DNA from 2 places in the Paenibacillus chartarius genome. Region 1 is predicted to be linked to the other one. Evidence: riboswitches for the same ligand, from Rfam matches in the RefSeq annotation. Region 1 holds a riboswitch; the other holds the start of a gene.

The links. Region 1 has a riboswitch for cyclic di-GMP ahead of ACFFK0_RS07870 (hypothetical protein). Riboswitches for the same ligand answer to the same signal wherever they lie in the genome.
Region 2: it holds a riboswitch for cyclic di-GMP, as region 1 does, so the genes downstream of both, ACFFK0_RS20320 (EAL domain-containing protein) here and ACFFK0_RS07870 (hypothetical protein) in region 1, are expected to answer to the same signal.

Annotation. Positions count from the first base shown of each region.
Region 1 is NZ_JBHLWN010000029.1:28,734-36,710, reverse strand. Features, by position in the region: gene ACFFK0_RS07895 (hypothetical protein) at 84-284, shown strand; gene ACFFK0_RS07890 (O-methyltransferase) at 287-937, opposite strand; gene ACFFK0_RS07885 (THUMP domain-containing class I SAM-dependent RNA methyltransferase) at 1,008-2,156, shown strand; gene ACFFK0_RS07880 (hypothetical protein) at 2,220-2,669, opposite strand; gene ACFFK0_RS07875 (exopolyphosphatase) at 2,971-3,888, opposite strand; gene ACFFK0_RS07870 (hypothetical protein) at 4,039-4,317, opposite strand; cyclic di-GMP riboswitch class I at 4,411-4,498, opposite strand; gene ACFFK0_RS07865 (UCP032817 domain-containing protein) at 4,620-5,738, opposite strand; gene groL (chaperonin GroEL) at 5,907-7,523, opposite strand; gene groES (co-chaperone GroES) at 7,516-7,830, opposite strand.
Region 2 is NZ_JBHLWN010000077.1:122,395-130,371, reverse strand. Features, by position in the region: gene ACFFK0_RS20330 (DHH family phosphoesterase) at 1-838, shown strand, start outside; gene ACFFK0_RS20325 (hypothetical protein) at 923-1,072, opposite strand; cyclic di-GMP riboswitch class I at 1,193-1,279, shown strand; gene ACFFK0_RS20320 (EAL domain-containing protein) at 1,320-3,374, shown strand; gene ACFFK0_RS20315 (ABC transporter permease) at 3,586-4,509, shown strand; gene ACFFK0_RS20310 (carbohydrate ABC transporter permease) at 4,525-5,400, shown strand; gene ACFFK0_RS20305 (AraC family transcriptional regulator) at 5,446-7,764, shown strand; gene ACFFK0_RS20300 (ABC transporter substrate-binding protein) at 7,957-7,977, shown strand, end outside.

The DNA of each region.
Region 1 (7,977 bases):
CACACTGCATATGGTAAAATAGGGCTGTGTCCTGCTCATACGACACGCCCTTGATGGATCAACCTTTGGAAAGCCGGTGGCCTATGCGTCTGAATTGGCGAAAAGTCGTCGTGCTCGTGCTGTTGTCCGAGCTTCTGATCGTATATTGGAGTACGCTCCAGCACCGTGAAGCCGTCCGGCTGCTGCGGGAAGAGCAGCAGCGCCGGATCGCGGAGCAGCCGGTTTCGGCCGTCGATCCGCCGCCGCCTCCCCCGCCGCCTGCAGCCAGACCACATAACGGCTGACCTTAGACGATCCTCGCGATCGTCAACCCGTCATAGGCAGTCAGCATAACGCTTTCCAGCCGCGGATCTTCGGCCATCATGCGGTTGAATTCGCGCATTCGCCGAACGTTGTTGCCCTGTTCGGCCGGATCCATCACCTTGTTGTGCAGCAGCGTATTGTCGCCGATGATGATGGCCCCCGGCGTTCCCAGCTTGATCGCCCACTCCAAATAATTCGGGTAGTTGCCTTTATCCGCGTCGATGAAGAAGAAGTCAAACCGCTCATTGTGCGCGTACAGCTTCTCCAGGTTCGGTAGAGCTTCTCCCGTCATATACGTCACCGTATTACCGAAACCCGCCTTCGTCAAGTTTTCGTGTGCCAGCTTGGCATACTCCTCCCGCAGCTCCAGCGACATCAGCGTTCCGCCCTTCGCCAATCCCCGCGCCAAACAAATGCCGCTGTACCCGCCTAATGCGCCGATTTCAAGCACTCTGCCGGCCCGGGTCATTTTCACAAGCAGCGTGAGCAGCCGTCCGTATCCCCGTTTTACCGAAATTTGCGGCATTCCGTTGTCCCTTATCGATTGCAGCACGAACTCCAGCTGCTCATCCTGTGCATACAAGTCATCTACGTATTGCTCCGCTGTCGGCAGCGGCGACGATTGTTGTTCCATTCGACATGGCCTCCTTGTTCCGTTACCGGATTTCGCCTATACTAAGTTTTATTGTAGCACACACGGAAGGATGAATTCATTGGCTCAGCTGGAATTGGTGGCCGCTTGCGCAATGGGGCTGGAAGCGCTGGTGGCGCGTGAATTAAAGGAGCTTGGCTATACCGACCAGACGGTCGAGAACGGTAAAGTGGTATTCCGGGGCGACGAGCTGGCGATTGCCCGCACGAATTTGTGGCTGCGCACGGCGGATCGGGTCTTGATTCGAATGGGGCAGTTCCGGGCCGTCACCTTCGATGAACTGTTTGAAGGAACGAAGGCGTTTGCCTGGCATGAATGGATCCCCGAGGATGCGGCGTTCCCGGTAGAGGGGCGCTCCCACAAATCGCAGCTGTCGAGCGTGCCGGCCTGCCAAGGCATCGTCAAGAAGGCGGTCGTCGACAGCATGAAGCGTCATTACGGCGGCGGCGATTGGTTCGCCGAGACGGGGCCGCGCTATACGATCGAAGTGTCCCTGCTGAACGATATCGCTACGCTGACGCTGGACACAACCGGTCTGAGCCTGCATAAGCGCGGCTACCGCAAGCTCGTAACCGAAGCGCCGCTCAAGGAGACGCTGGCAGCCGCGCTTGTGCAGCTGTCGCGCTGGCAGCCGCACCGGCCGCTGTACGATCCGTTCTGCGGATCCGGCACGATCCCGATTGAAGCGGCGCTGATCGGCTGGAATATCGCGCCGGGTCTGCGGCGCACGTTCGCCTCCGAGGCGTGGGACAGGCTCCCCGAGGAGCTGTGGGACCAGGCCCGCGAGGAGGCGTATGACGCGGTTCGCGACGATGTTCCGCTGGACATCGCCGGCAGCGACGTCGACCGCGCCGCGGTGGACGTCGCCGAAGCCGCCGCCAAGGCGGCGGGGCTCGCGCGGGAGCTGCGCTTCCGCGTCAGCGATATCGCCGCAGCGCAGCCGCGCGGCGATTACGGCGCTCTGATCACCAACCCGCCCTACGGGGAACGGCTTGGCGATCAGAGCGAGGCCGAGCACGCCCTGCGCGAGCTCGGGCGCCTCTACGACCGGCTGCCGACGTGGTCGGCCTTCGTCATCTCGCCGGCGCGCCAATTGGAGCATTATATGGGCCGCCGCTCGGACAAAAACCGGAAGCTGTTCAACGGCCGCATCGAAACGCACTTTCATCAATTTTTCGGCCCGTTGCCGCCGCGGAAGTAACCCGGCGCACAACCGGCAGCCTACGGTGCGCACCGTCGTGTCAGGGCTGCCGGTTGTTTGGCTTCAGGCCGCTATTGGAAACTCGTCACTTCCAATTCCGCCTTGGCATACGAGGTGACGCCCCCCGAACTCCCCGCTTCTCTCCGCCTCCAACAACGCCCTTTCGGTCCTTGTTGCGAACTCCCCGCTCCTTTCCGCCTCCAACAACACCCTTTCGGTCCTTGTTGCGAACTTCCCGCTCCTTTCCGCCTCCAACAACGCCCTTTCGGTCCTTGTTGCGAACTCCCCGCTCCTTTCCGCCTCCAACAACGCCCTTTCGGCCCTTGTTGCGAACTCCCCGCTCCTTTCCGCCTCCAACAACGCCCTTTCGGTCCTTGTTGCGGACTCCCTGCTCCTTTCCGCCTCCAACAACGCCCTTTCGGTCCTTGTTGCGAACTCCCCGCTCCTTTCCGCCTCCAACAACGCCCTTTCGGCCCTTGTTGCGAACTCCCCGCTCCTTTCCGCCTCCAACAACGCCCTTTCGGTCCTTGTTGCGAACTCCCTGCTCCTTTCCGGGATTATTCGACGGATTCGCTTAAAATGGTTAGCAAGAAACGCGGTCAGCCATAAATACCTGCCTGCATACAACAAGATTATTGCGAACAGCTAGCTCATCTGATTTTGGTTTGAATTCAAACCGTCCCTGCCGCCCCTTTCGTGGCAAAGATGCCCATCCACAGAAAGGTTGATCTTTAATTTCCTGGCTATACACAAAAAAAGCCTGTACATGCACCGTTTCCGTGCACCCACAGGCTCACCAATACTTAGATAATTGCTACCCGTCCCGCTTCATCGACCCGATCAGCGACTGGAGCGTCTCTTCTGCTTGCTCGTAAGGCACCTGGCACGTACCCGCCGCATGATGGCCGCCGCCGCCGTTCTTCAGCATCAGCTCGCCGATGTTCGTCTTCGACGTCTTGTTCAGGATGCTGTGGCCGCAGGCGAACACGCAATTTTGCTTCGCCCGTCCATCCACGACCCAGATCGAGATGTTCTGCTCGGGGAACAGCGCGTATACCATGAACCGGTTGCCCGGGAAAATCGGATCGACGTCACGCAGATCGGTAACGATCACATTGCCGTCTGTCCGCGTATGCTTCAGCAGCATGTCGCGGTACTCCTTGTCCAGCTCGAAGTAACGCTTCACGCGCTCTGCCACGTCCGGCAGCGCAAGCACTTCCTCGGAGGTCAGCTTGGCGCAGTGATCGACCAGATCCTCCATCAGCTGATAGTTGCTGATCCGGTAGTCGCGGTAACGGCCGAGTCCCGTCCTCGCATCCATAATAAACGAGAGCAAATCCCAGCCCTTCGGATTTAATATATCTTCGCGGGTAAATTGTGCGGAGTCGGCCTTGTCCACGCCGGCCATAATATCGTCCAGCTCCGCTCCGAACTTGTCCCGGCCGCCGTAGTAGTCGTATACGACACGCGCCGCGCTCGGGGCAATGCGCGTTTCTCCTTCGAATTGCACTTTCTCGCCGACGCGGGTAAGCTCGCTGGCGTGATGGTCGAACCATAAGCCGCAGCCCGGAACGTAAGGCACGTTGGCAAGAATGTCGTTCGACGTCACTTCGATCAGACCGTCCTGCATATCTTTCGGGTGGACGAATTTCATATCGTCGATCATCCCCAGCTTCTTGAACAGCATTGCACATACAAGACCATCGAAGTCAGATCTAGTAATTAATCTCATGGTTTTCCTCCTAATAGTTCCAAAGACCTATGTATAAACTCTCTCACTCTATTATAAGTCGCCCCCAAGCCGTCTGACAACGACAAAATTTCCATGTCGAAAAAGCCGGCTTCCCGAATATCGGGCTGCCGGCTTCCGCCATATTTCCTATTACACAGCGTAACGATTCGACAACGTCGCGGACGCCGACCGTAAATAATCGTAAGCGCTCAGCAGGAACGCCTCCAGCTTCGTCCACAGCGATTCGCTCTTCTGCTCGTAGCGAATCGACAGCTTCACTTCGCCTTTCCAATAAAACGTCAAAATGCTGAACAGCTTTCCGGTCACGATTTCGATGTCCCAGCAGCGGTCGTGCAGCAAATACTGTTCGCCGTCTATGACCAGCTTCGGCTCCTTCTCGGACCCGTCCATGCGAATCTTTTGATCCATACGCGAACGATCCCCCCGTTCTCTAAAGTTGTAAATAACCATACAAAAAGAACCTTGCCTGTTCCGACAGGAAAGGTTCTAAAGACCCGTTCCTTCGGCAGCTGGCTGGCATGGCGCAAATTCCGCGGAAGCCCCTGTAGCTTTGCGTCCCAAGCTTTCGCTTGGTTTGCCCTTTCGAGAATCATCGAATTGTGTCAAATGGTGTATTCTCTGCTATGTCTAAGATAAACGATGCACATTTGAAATGTTATCATACTTCCATCTTATTTTTCTATAAATTTAATAGGTATATGGAACTATTTTCAATCTCCTCCGCCTCCGCAGCTTGAACCGCAAGAAGATCCGGACGAGGATGAGCAGGAGCTTGAACCGCCGTCACCATGATCGCTGCCACCGCTGCCGCCACTGTCGCCACTGTCATAGCCTCCGTCCCCGCCCCGTCCGCCGTCGTTGTCCCGCCCGCCCTGATCATCGGAGGAGCCGTATGAGCACGACGAGTAACTGCATCCGGATGACGTATCTTCGTTCTTCCGAAGCTGCTCTTCTTCTTCCGGCGTGAGCACCTGCTCCATTCCCTGCTCGAAGCTGCCGCTGTCCGACATCGAATAGAACAGCATCGCCGCGCTGACGCCGAGCAGCGCCCCGCTTACATAATCCGGAACAGCCTGCTCTCTCTCAAAATGAGTTTGCTCACCCGCATAACGAAGCTCCTCCTTCGCCTGACGGATCAGCCGCTCGATCGTCATACCGATATCGGGATACGCATCTGCCCGCTCCGCGTGGAAATACTTCTGGCGCAGCTCGGCAGGATCCCCTTCCGCCAGCAGCTTCAGCTGGCCGCGGTCCATCGGGTATCGGCAAAACCCGTGCCACAGCCGCGAACTATACGGCGTCGCTTCGAACAGATGGGCATAGAGCCAATCGAACCACGCTCTCTCCCCCGGCATTTCCGTCTTCCCGGCATGCGGGGCATGATGGATCGTCGCACCGACAAACGACTGGCCGAATCGTTCATACTCGCGGGTAAACATCAGCATCTCATGCCACACGTCGTCCACTTCGTCGGAGAACATCGGCGTGCTTCTAAGCAATGCGCCCATCAGAAAATATCGCTTCAGCTCAAACAGCCGGCACTCCGCCTCATCGACACTCATCCGGGGATAACGGTCCAGCATCCGCTCCACGACCCGATTGCCGAATGCATCGTCGAATGCCTGCAGCAGGCGGTTCTCCGTGTCCGCGAGCGGCACCCCGTGAAGCAAGCCAAGCCGGGGCGGCAGCTTCGAGCGGTCGTAAGGAACGAACTCGGGACGCCGCACAGGACGGCGGGAAGCCGGAGAAGCGCTATTCTTCCGGTTGGCGGCATTAAAGGCAATGATAACAGCAACCATAACGATCAAGACGATCAGCATTGCTTCCATAGCGGAGCCTCCTGTCAACATGCGTAATATTTGACTTACTCCAAGCATACCACGATCCTGCCGGGATATCATACGGAATGCCGATAAAGTTCGATATCCGCTACTCAGCGGATAAATAAAAAAAGCCGGCCCATCTCGGGCCGGCACATAGCGGTAATATAACTTTGGTTACATATCCATATCGGGTGCGGGGGCACTGCCGGACTTCTTCGGTTCCGGCTTGTCGCTGATGACGCATTCAGTCGTCAGGAACGTTGCCGCAACGGAAGCCGCATTTTGCAGGGCGGAGCGAGTGACCTTCGCGGGGTCGACGATGCCCGCTTCGATCATGTTGACCCATTCGCCGGTAGCGGCGTTATAACCGACCCCGGCCGGCTCGTTCTTGATTCGTTCAACGACGACGGAGCCGTCGATTCCGGCATTGGCGGCAATGGCCCGCAGCGGAGCTTCCAGAGCGCACAGGACAATGTTCACGCCGGTCGCTTCATCGACATTGTCGGTACGAATGTCTCCTACTGCCTTTGTTACACTGACGAGAGCGACGCCGCCACCGGCGACGATCCCTTCTTCGACCGCTGCGCGAGTCGCGTTTAACGCATCCTCGATCCGCAGCTTCTTCTCTTTCAGCTCCGTCTCGGTAGCGGCTCCGACTTTAATAACGGCAACGCCGCCGCCGAGCTTGGCAAGGCGCTCCTGCAGCTTCTCCCGATCGAAGTCGGACGTCGTTTCCTCGATTTGCCGTTTGATTTGCTGTACGCGTGCGCCGATATCCTGCTTCGCTCCGGCGCCGTCGACAATGGTCGTCGCTTCCTTCGTCACTTTCACTTGACGGGCGCGGCCGAGCTGCTCCAGCTGCGCCTTCTTCAGATCCAGTCCGAGCTCTTCGCTGATCACCTGCGCGCCGGTCAGAACGGCGATATCCTGCAGCATCGCTTTGCGGCGATCGCCGAAGCCCGGAGCTTTCACGGCAGCCACCTTAAGCGTTCCGCGCAGCCTATTCACAACGAGAGTGGCGAGCGCCTCGCCTTCCACGTCCTCGGCTATGATCAGCAGCGGCTTGCCGGTTTTGAGCACCTGCTCCAGAACAGGCAGCAGATCTTGAATACTGGAAATCTTCTTTTCCGTAATCAGGATGTACGGATCTTCCAGCACCGCTTCCAGCTTATCCGAATCCGTACTCATATAAGGCGAGATGTAGCCGCGGTCGAACTGCATCCCTTCCACGGTTTCGAGCTCTGTCAAGAACCCTTTCGATTCCTCAACGGTAATAACCCCGTCCTTGCCGACCTTCTCCATCGCTTCGGCGATCAAGAGACCGACTTCTTCGTCAGCTGCGGAGATTGCCGCTACCTGAGCGATCTCGTGCTTCTGCTCGATCGTTTTGGCGATTTTGCGAATTTCCTCGACGGCGACGCTGACAGCTTTGCCGATCCCTTTACGCATGGCCATCGGATCGGCGCCTGAAGTAATATTTTTCAAGCCCTCACGAATTAACGCTTGGGCAAGCACGGTTGCCGTCGTCGTACCGTCGCCCGCGACATCGTTCGTCTTGGTCGCCACTTCTTTGACCAGCTTGGCGCCCATATTCTCAAACGGATCTTCCAGCTCGATTTCCTTGGCGATCGTAACGCCGTCGTTCGTAATGAGCGGAGAGCCGAATTTTTTCTCCAAAACAACATTGCGTCCTTTCGGACCAAGGGTAACCTTCACCGCATTCGCTAAAGTATCGACACCGCGCAGCATCGCCCGCCGGGAATCTTCGTTAAACAGCAATTGCTTAGCCATTGGCAACCAGCTCCTTCTCTGCAGACGGTACCAGCACCGCTAAAATATCGGATTCGCGCATGACCAGATACGTCTTGCCATCCTGCTTGATTTCCGTTCCCGAATACTTGTTGTACATCACGACATCGCCGACCTTCACTTCGGGAGCAACGGCCTGACCGTTCTCCATACGGCCGCGCCCTACCGCGATAACGGTACCGCGCACCGGCTTCTCCTTTGCCTTATCCGGGATGACAATGCCGCCGGCGGTCGTTTCTTCCTGTTGCTGCGGTTCAATGACCACGCGATCGCCTAAAGGCTTCAACATGATAAACTTCCTCCTTGCCGCTGAAGTTGTTAGCACTCTGTTATCTTGAGTGCCAATCCATTTACTAATATAGCCAATTATTGCCGAGAATCAACAAGCGTCTTGCAGATAGCGCGTGAGTAAACCGGCTAAATTCGAAATAAATGC
Region 2 (7,977 bases), on a different contig from region 1:
ATATGATACGTGGGACTGGGAACGACTCGGCAATCAGATGGCCAAACGGCTGAATGACTTATTTTACATGGTATCGATCGATGAGTTCGAAGGGAAAATGGTGCAAAGGCTTCAGGAGCATGACGAGTTTTTCTTCGACGACTTCGAGACCAAAATTTTGGAGATCGAAGAAGAACGGATCGAAAGGTACGTCAGGCGCAAAAGACGGGAAATGGTACAAACCTACGTAGGAGAAGAATGCATCGGCATCGTCCATGCCGAATCGTACCATTCCGAGCTCGGCAACGAGCTGGGCAAAGAACACGCCCATCTCGATTATATCGTCATCCTTAATATGGGCGGGCGCAAGGTTAGTCTGCGTACGGTGCACGACGGCATCGACGTGTCCGAAATTGCCGGAAGGTACGGCGGAGGCGGTCACTCGAAGGCGGCCGGCTGTAACCTCAGCGAAGAGCTGTACCGCATCTATGTCGCCGAGCCGTTCGCGATCGAGCCGATGCAGCCCGACGCTTTCCGCAATACGTACAACGTGAAGGACAATGTGCATGGCAGTCTCTATGTCAACCGCCAGGACGACCGGCTGTGGATTTATCAATCGGGAGGGGAATGGCACATCGAGGAGAACGGGGAAAGGCTCGAGCTGTCGTTCCCGACATTCGCGGCGGCCGAGCGCCATGTGAAGCGCCATTATGCGGCATGGCTGGCCCGGGACGAGGCATTTGTCAAATATTTATGCGACTATGTGACGGACTCGCAAACGAAGCGGATGGCGGGATCTGCCGCTGCAGCAGCGCCCGCGCAAGAGGCTGTCCGAGATGGGGAGCTTGTATATGCATAAATGAAACATGGAAAAGAACCTTCGTTCCCTTTTAAGAAGGGAGGCGAAGGTTCTTTTCGTAACTTCAAGTGCGGCAGACTGCACTTACGGCTCGTCTACATATTCCTCTTGATCGGCAAAGGCCGTCCAGCCTTTGCCTGCCTCCGAATCGTTCAACTTATGCGGCAATTCAAATTCGGGAGGAAGTGCTTGATTTTCTTGGCTGCGGTTGGACGATTGCTCGGATTGCTTCATCGTTACACCTGCCTGTTCATTATGGAATAACGTTAGCGTAGCCGCCCCGAAGATTTTTCATGCACGGAAGGAGAAAGCCGATCTGTGTTGAATATGTACAAGCAAACCATGATAACCGAATCGCGATAAGAGCAAACCAGGCGAAAGCTTGAGACGCAAAGCTACAGGGGCTAAGGCGGATGTCCGCGATGCCAGCCAGCTGCCGAATGATCATCGGTTTTTTTATTTCTTCTTGGAGGGCGGCAGCATGAGAACGTGGTTATTGCACGAAAAATGGCTTACGGGTTTCCCGTATCCGTTATTCATCTTGAACGAGCAGGGCATGGTGGAGGAGCAGAACGCGGCCTTGTCCAAGCTCGTTTCGTATACATGCGAAGAACTGCTGCAAATCCCTTTCGCCGACTTGGTCGTGCCCGAGCATCGGAATCGGTTTCGCCGGGCGCTCGAGCAGGCGAAGCAAGGCGAAATTCGCTCCATCGATGTTGATGTAATGGCGAAGAACGACAAGCGGAAATCGCTGCAAATCGTGTTGTCTTTATGTTACAGCGAAGGGGACAAGCACCCTCGCATCCATGTCATTTCGAGAGATATTACGTCGAGCCAAATTTTGAAGAAGGAGCTCATTCAATCGAAGCTTCAGCTCGAGCATATATTCGAAACGCTGAATGTGGCGATTTGGTCGGTAGAGCCTGGAACCCGAAAGCTGCTGCAATTGTCTCTGGGGGCGGAAAAAGTATACGGTCATCCGGTGCAAGCTTTTTATTCCGAGCCGGACCTATGGCAGCAAATGATCCACCCTGACGACTATGCCGCAGTCATGGCCAATCAAGGTCAATTGCAAAGCGGTCGTTCTATCGTACATGAGTACCGTATTATTAGCGGTCAAGGCGAAATTCGCTGGATTCACGACCGCGTCTTTCCGGAGCTCGACAATGACGGAAATATCGTATCGTTAACTGGCATTGCGTTCGATATGACTGAGCAGAAGCTGATGAAGGATCAGATCCGTCACATGGCTTTGCATGACCCGGCTACAGGGCTGCCGAACCGGACGATGCTGGAGGAATATTTCCGGACCGGCTGCAATCTCGCGGAGCAGCCGCAGCCTCCCATCGCCATCGTTTCCCTCGTTGCCATGCCGCTGGATATGATCGCGGATACGCTCGGGCAATCGCTTGCCGACGAAGCGCTGCGGCTGTTCGCGGAGCGCGCGGCCGAGCTGCTGCCGAACGCAGATTTGATATGCCGGACAGGAGATTATACGATAAGCATCGTTTGCAAGGAAGCGGATACGCAAAAGCTCTACGCCGCAGCGGAGTTGTTCTTCCGGTCGCTCGATCGGACGTTTCCGATCGGTCCGTATGAGGTGGTGCTGTCGGGAGCGGCCGGCATCAGCACATACCCCGGGGACGGAACGGACGCGGGTACATTGCTGAACCGGGCTCAAAGCGCCATGCATCGGGCCAGGAAGAAAGCCGTGAATACCGTAATGCGATACAAGCCGCATTATGAAGAGGAGTGCTTCAAGGCTTTCCGGCTGGAGACCGACATGTTTGGAGCGCTGGAGCGGGGCGAATTCGTCCTGCTGTATCAGCCGAAAATCGACTTGACCCGGATGGAAATTATCGGTATGGAGGCGCTGCTGCATTGGAATCATGCCGAATTCGGCTTGATCAAGCCGTCCGAATTCATCGCACTGGCGCAGGAATTGAATTTGATCATACCGATCGGCGAATGGGTGCTTCGTTCCGTTTGCCGGTTAGCCCGGGAATGCCGGGAGCTCGGGCTGCCGCCGCTTCGGATGGGGGTCAACGTATCCCCGCAAGAAATTTTACAGGCGGATTTCGTCGGGAAGGTCATGACCATACTTGCTGAAACCGAAATGGATGCGTCGTGTCTGGAATTGGAAGTGACCGAGCATACGATGAAGCAGGAGAAGCATATTCAAGTGCTGAAAAAGCTGCAGGCTGCCGGCGTTACGATAACCATCGATAATTTCGGAACCGGCTATTCGTCGCTGCAGAGCATCAAGTCTATCAAGCTCGGCGTGCTCAAACTGGATAAAATGTACATTCGTTCGATGACCGAAAGCGAGGAGGATTGCGCCATTGTCGACGCCGTTATTCACCTTTGCCACAAGCTCGGCGTGAAAGTAGTGGCTGAAGGCGTAGAGACGAAAGAACAGATGGCACTGCTTCGGAAGCTCGGCTGCGACGGCGGACAAGGCTACGCACTCGGTATGCCGGTTCCGGGCGAGCAATTGAAAGAGCTGCTTCAGTACGGCGTAACAACGCAATCCTAATCAAACATAAGAACCGCCGGTGGACAGCTGGAATTCAGACGTCCTGCCGGCGTTTTTTTGCGTTGTGTTCGATTTTTATCCGTTGTTTCGTAAATTGTCCGTTTCAAGATCGTAATTTGTCCTTGCTTCATGCATTTGAGGTGGGTGGCGCTGCGTGAAGGTTGTATGATAAGGCTGCTTGACGAATCCTTTGAAAGGAGTGACGGGGATGATGGAAACGGCATTACGCAGGGCGGCGAAGACGCTGAACAAAAATAAGGCGCTGCTCCTGCTGGCGCTGCCGGGGCTGCTTTGCATTTTCGTATTTTCGTACGTTCCGATGTTCGGTATTGTAATCGCCTTCAAAAATTACAACGCAGTCGACGGGATTTGGGGCAGTCCGTGGATCGGGCTGCGCAACTTCGAATTTCTGTTCAACAGCCAGGATGCTTGGCGGATTACGTACAACACGCTTGCCTTGAACTTCTCCTTCATCGCTTTCGGGACAGTGGCGGCCGTCGCCTTGGCGATCGTGATGAACGAGATCAAGAGCCGCTGGATGAGCAGCATTTATCAATCGGTACTGTTTCTGCCTCATTTGTTATCCTGGGTGCTAGTCGGCTATTTGGTGTTCGCGCTGCTGGCTGCGAGCGGTCTCGTGAATCACGTGCTCGCCGCGTTCGACCGGGAGGCCGTTTCGTGGTACACTGAACCGGCCTACTGGCCGTTTATTTTAACGATTACCGTGATTTGGAAGCAGGCAGGATATACGTCGATTATTTTTTTGGCCAGCATAATCGGCATCAGTCCGGAATATTACGAAGCGGCGAAAATCGACGGAGCGAGCAAGCTGCAGCAAATTCGCTATATTACGCTGCCGTGCCTTGTACCGGTCATTACGATCATGACACTTCTCTCGATCGGCCGTATCTTCTATGCGGATTTCGGATTGTTCTATAACGTAACGCAGGATATCGGACAGCTATACCCGACGACCGACGTTATCGATACGTATGTGTTTCGCATGCTGCGAACGGTTGGCGATATCGGGATGGCATCCGCCGCAGGCGTCTACCAATCGATTGTCGGCTTTCTGCTCGTGTTAGGCTCCAATTATTTCGTCCGTAAAGTGAATGCGGACAACGCACTCTTTTAGAAGGGAGGGCTTCACGTGAAATCCAACCGGCATTTGTTCAGCCTTATCGGCTTGTACGGTTTCATGACGGCGGTCTGTTTAGCCTGTCTTCTTCCGCTCGTCCTTGTCGTGTCCGCCTCGTTCACGGAGTCGTCCGCCTTTACGCTGAACGGCTTCCGGCTCATTCCCGACAGATGGAGTTTGGCATCGTACCGGCTCGTGCTCAAGGATGCGGACCAGCTTCTCGCTTCCTACAAAGTGACCATCGCCGTTACCGTTCTGGGCACGCTGCTCAGCTTGTTGATCACGTCGCTGCTCGCTTATCCGCTGTCGCGCAAAGATTTTGCCTATAAGAACCCGCTTTCGTTTTACGTGTTCTTCACGATGCTCTTCAACGGAGGACTGGTGCCGTTATATATATTGGTCACGCAATATTTGCATCTGAAGGATACGATATGGGCATTGATTTTGCCTGCGTTGATCAACCCGTTCTATGTGCTGCTGACCCGCACGTTTTTCCAAACGATCCCCGAAGCGGTGATCGAATCCGCCACATTGGACGGGATCACCGAGTGGCAGATGTACATCCGCATCATTTTGCCGCTGTCCGGTCCGATTCTTGCGACCATTGGCTTGTTCACGACGATGAATTATTGGAATGACTGGTTTAGCAGTTTGCTATATATTGAAGATAGAAATTTGATTTCACTCCAGTATTTGTTAATTATGATGAAAGAAAATATCGAGTACATGCTGATGAATCCGAATTCGGACAGCAGCCTGCGGGACGTTCCGTCCGATACGGTGCGCATGGCGATGGCCGTGCTGACGATCGGACCTGTAGCTTTCGTGTATATGTTTTTCCAAAAATATTTTGTTCGGGGCATGGTCATCGGCGCCGTGAAAGGCTAATGGAAGCGGGCACCCCGGCGGTCATTCTCGAAGGGGGTACTGGAGATGAACACAATTTGGCGGTCGCTCAGCACATTTTCCAAGATGCTCTTGTTCTTCTCGATCCTGCTTAGCGTTGTCATCATGGTGCTGTCCTATGTGCTCTATACGATTACGTCGAATGAGACGCTGAAGACGATTGCCCAGACGAATGCGAAGTTTTTATCGCAAACGAGCGTCAGCGCCCAAGTCATGAACCGCACGGCGGTCAATTTCCTGTGGACGCTGTATGCCGACCCCGCGAACACCGCGTTCATGTATGATGACTCGAACGATTACGAGGCGATTCATAAGACGGTCGGCAAATTGAAAAATATCGTTCAATCCAATAGCTACGTGCATTCCGTCTATATTTATAACAAAAAAATGAACCGCTTCTTATCGACAGGTCCCGAAACGATGAATGACGAAGCGCAGTTCTATGACCGTCAAGCCGCAGAGCTGATGAAATCGTCGGTCAAACCGTTATTTCCGATTCCGCGAATGCTCCGTTCGCCGTATGCGTCGGCAAACGATGTCAGCGTATATACGTATGTACTGTACGATATGTACACCGAGAGCGAGGGTATCGAAGGGGCTATTATCGTCAATATACACAGCCAATATTTGCAGGACATGATGACCGCTTTGAACGACGGGGGAACACTGGCGGACGGCGAGACGCTCATGATCGATGAACGCGGCACGGTGGTCAGCACGATGCAGGGACAATTTCTGGAGGATGCGTCGTCCCGTCCGATGATTGCCCGTGTGATGCGGGAACAGGGCCGGAGCGGAGCATTCATCGATCAGGAAGGAAATCGGAAGGTGACGGTTACCTACGTCGGGGCGGATGCACTGCCGTGGAAGGTGATTCATATTCAGTCTTACGAGACGAGCTTGGCCAAGCTGCGCAGCATACGCAATATTACCGTAGGCGTATCGGTAACGGTGCTGCTGGCCGGCGTCATCGTTTCGGTACTCGTCTCCAGAAAGCTGTCTGCCCGCTACCTGCGGCTGATTCGCAACATTCGGAACGTGACCGAACCGTCATCAGCCGGCGGTGCGCTGCGCGACGAAGTGGCGTATTTGGACCAAATGTTCTCGGAGGCGTACTCCGTTACCCGCAAATCGATGGCTGTACGCAAAAATGAATTGCTGAAGGAATGGCTGCTGAACAAGAACATGCCGGCGAAGCGATTGGGCGCTTTTCCCGGCACGTATCGCCTGATGGAAGAGGAGGGTGGCTGGCAGCTCGCGGCGATTCGAATTGACAGGTGGCAGTCGTTTGCAGCGAAGTATGTAGAGAAAGATCAGGAGCTGTTCCGGTATGCGATCGGCAACTCGGCCTCCGAGATGATCGGCCGCATCTGCCCGTGCGAAACGGTGGATATGGGCGGCGACCATATGATTTGCTTGCTTCGTTTGCCCGCAGACGCGTCGGAGGGCGGCGCCCTGCCGCTCGAGACGGTGTTTCGCGAGCTGCAGGCGTGGTGCAGGAGTAATTTGCATTTGTCGATCAGTGCAGCGATCGGGGAAGCGGTGTACAGTGCCGATGACGTTGCGGATGCGTACCATCAGGTGATGAACTTGTCGCAATACCGTTTCTTTTACGGTCACGAATGTATCGTTACCCACGCCGCCGTGCTGGCCGCCTATACTTCTGCCGGTTATAAACTAACGGCGCAGGACGAGGAGCCTCTGCACGAAGCGCTGATCCAAGGCAAGCAGGAAGAAGCTATGCAAGTATTTTCCCAGTTGATCGGCAAGCTGGAAGGGTACACGTACGACATTGTCATTACGAAGCTGTTTCATTTGCTGTATGGCGTGTATCGAACGCTGCAGGCGCTTGAAGGAAGCGCTGCGGCCAACTATCGGCTGAATTTCCAGTTCCTGCTGAAGCAATGCTCTCAGATCGAAACGATCGACGAGATGAAGCTGTTTTTCAAGGAGCTGTTCAAGGAAACGGCCGATATCGTCAAATCCCGCAAGGAAAGCCGCAAATCCGTGCTCGCAACCTCGATCGCGGACATGATCGAAGCGAATTATTCCGATAAAAATTTGTGCCTGGACACGATTGCCGACCGGCTCAATTATTCCAAGGTGTACATCTCCAAAGTGTTCCGGGAAGCGTACAATCAATCGATCGCAGATTACATTCTAGATCTTCGCATGAACAAGGCGATCGAAGGACTTCAGCGGAACATCCCCCTCCATACGCTGCTCGATGAGATCGGTGTGGAGAACGGCAAATATTTCTATACGCTGTTCAAGAAGAAGATGGGCGTGTCGCTCAAGGAATACAGAGTCAATTATGTGCTGAACAAGATTCATAGCGACAAGTAGGAGAGCCGTTTGGCTGAGCTATGCATGAGGTTTGAATTTCGTCCGCGGCATCGGTTTTTACCCGGCGGCATATTCGAATTTTACTGTTTTGTTACGATTTTATCCTTTATTTGGCGTAATATTTGCCCTATATTGGCGTTGCCGGGTTCGGAGTAGTCCGTCGGCGACCAAAGGTAGAGGGAGGATGTACACATGAAGAAGCGACGAAACGCA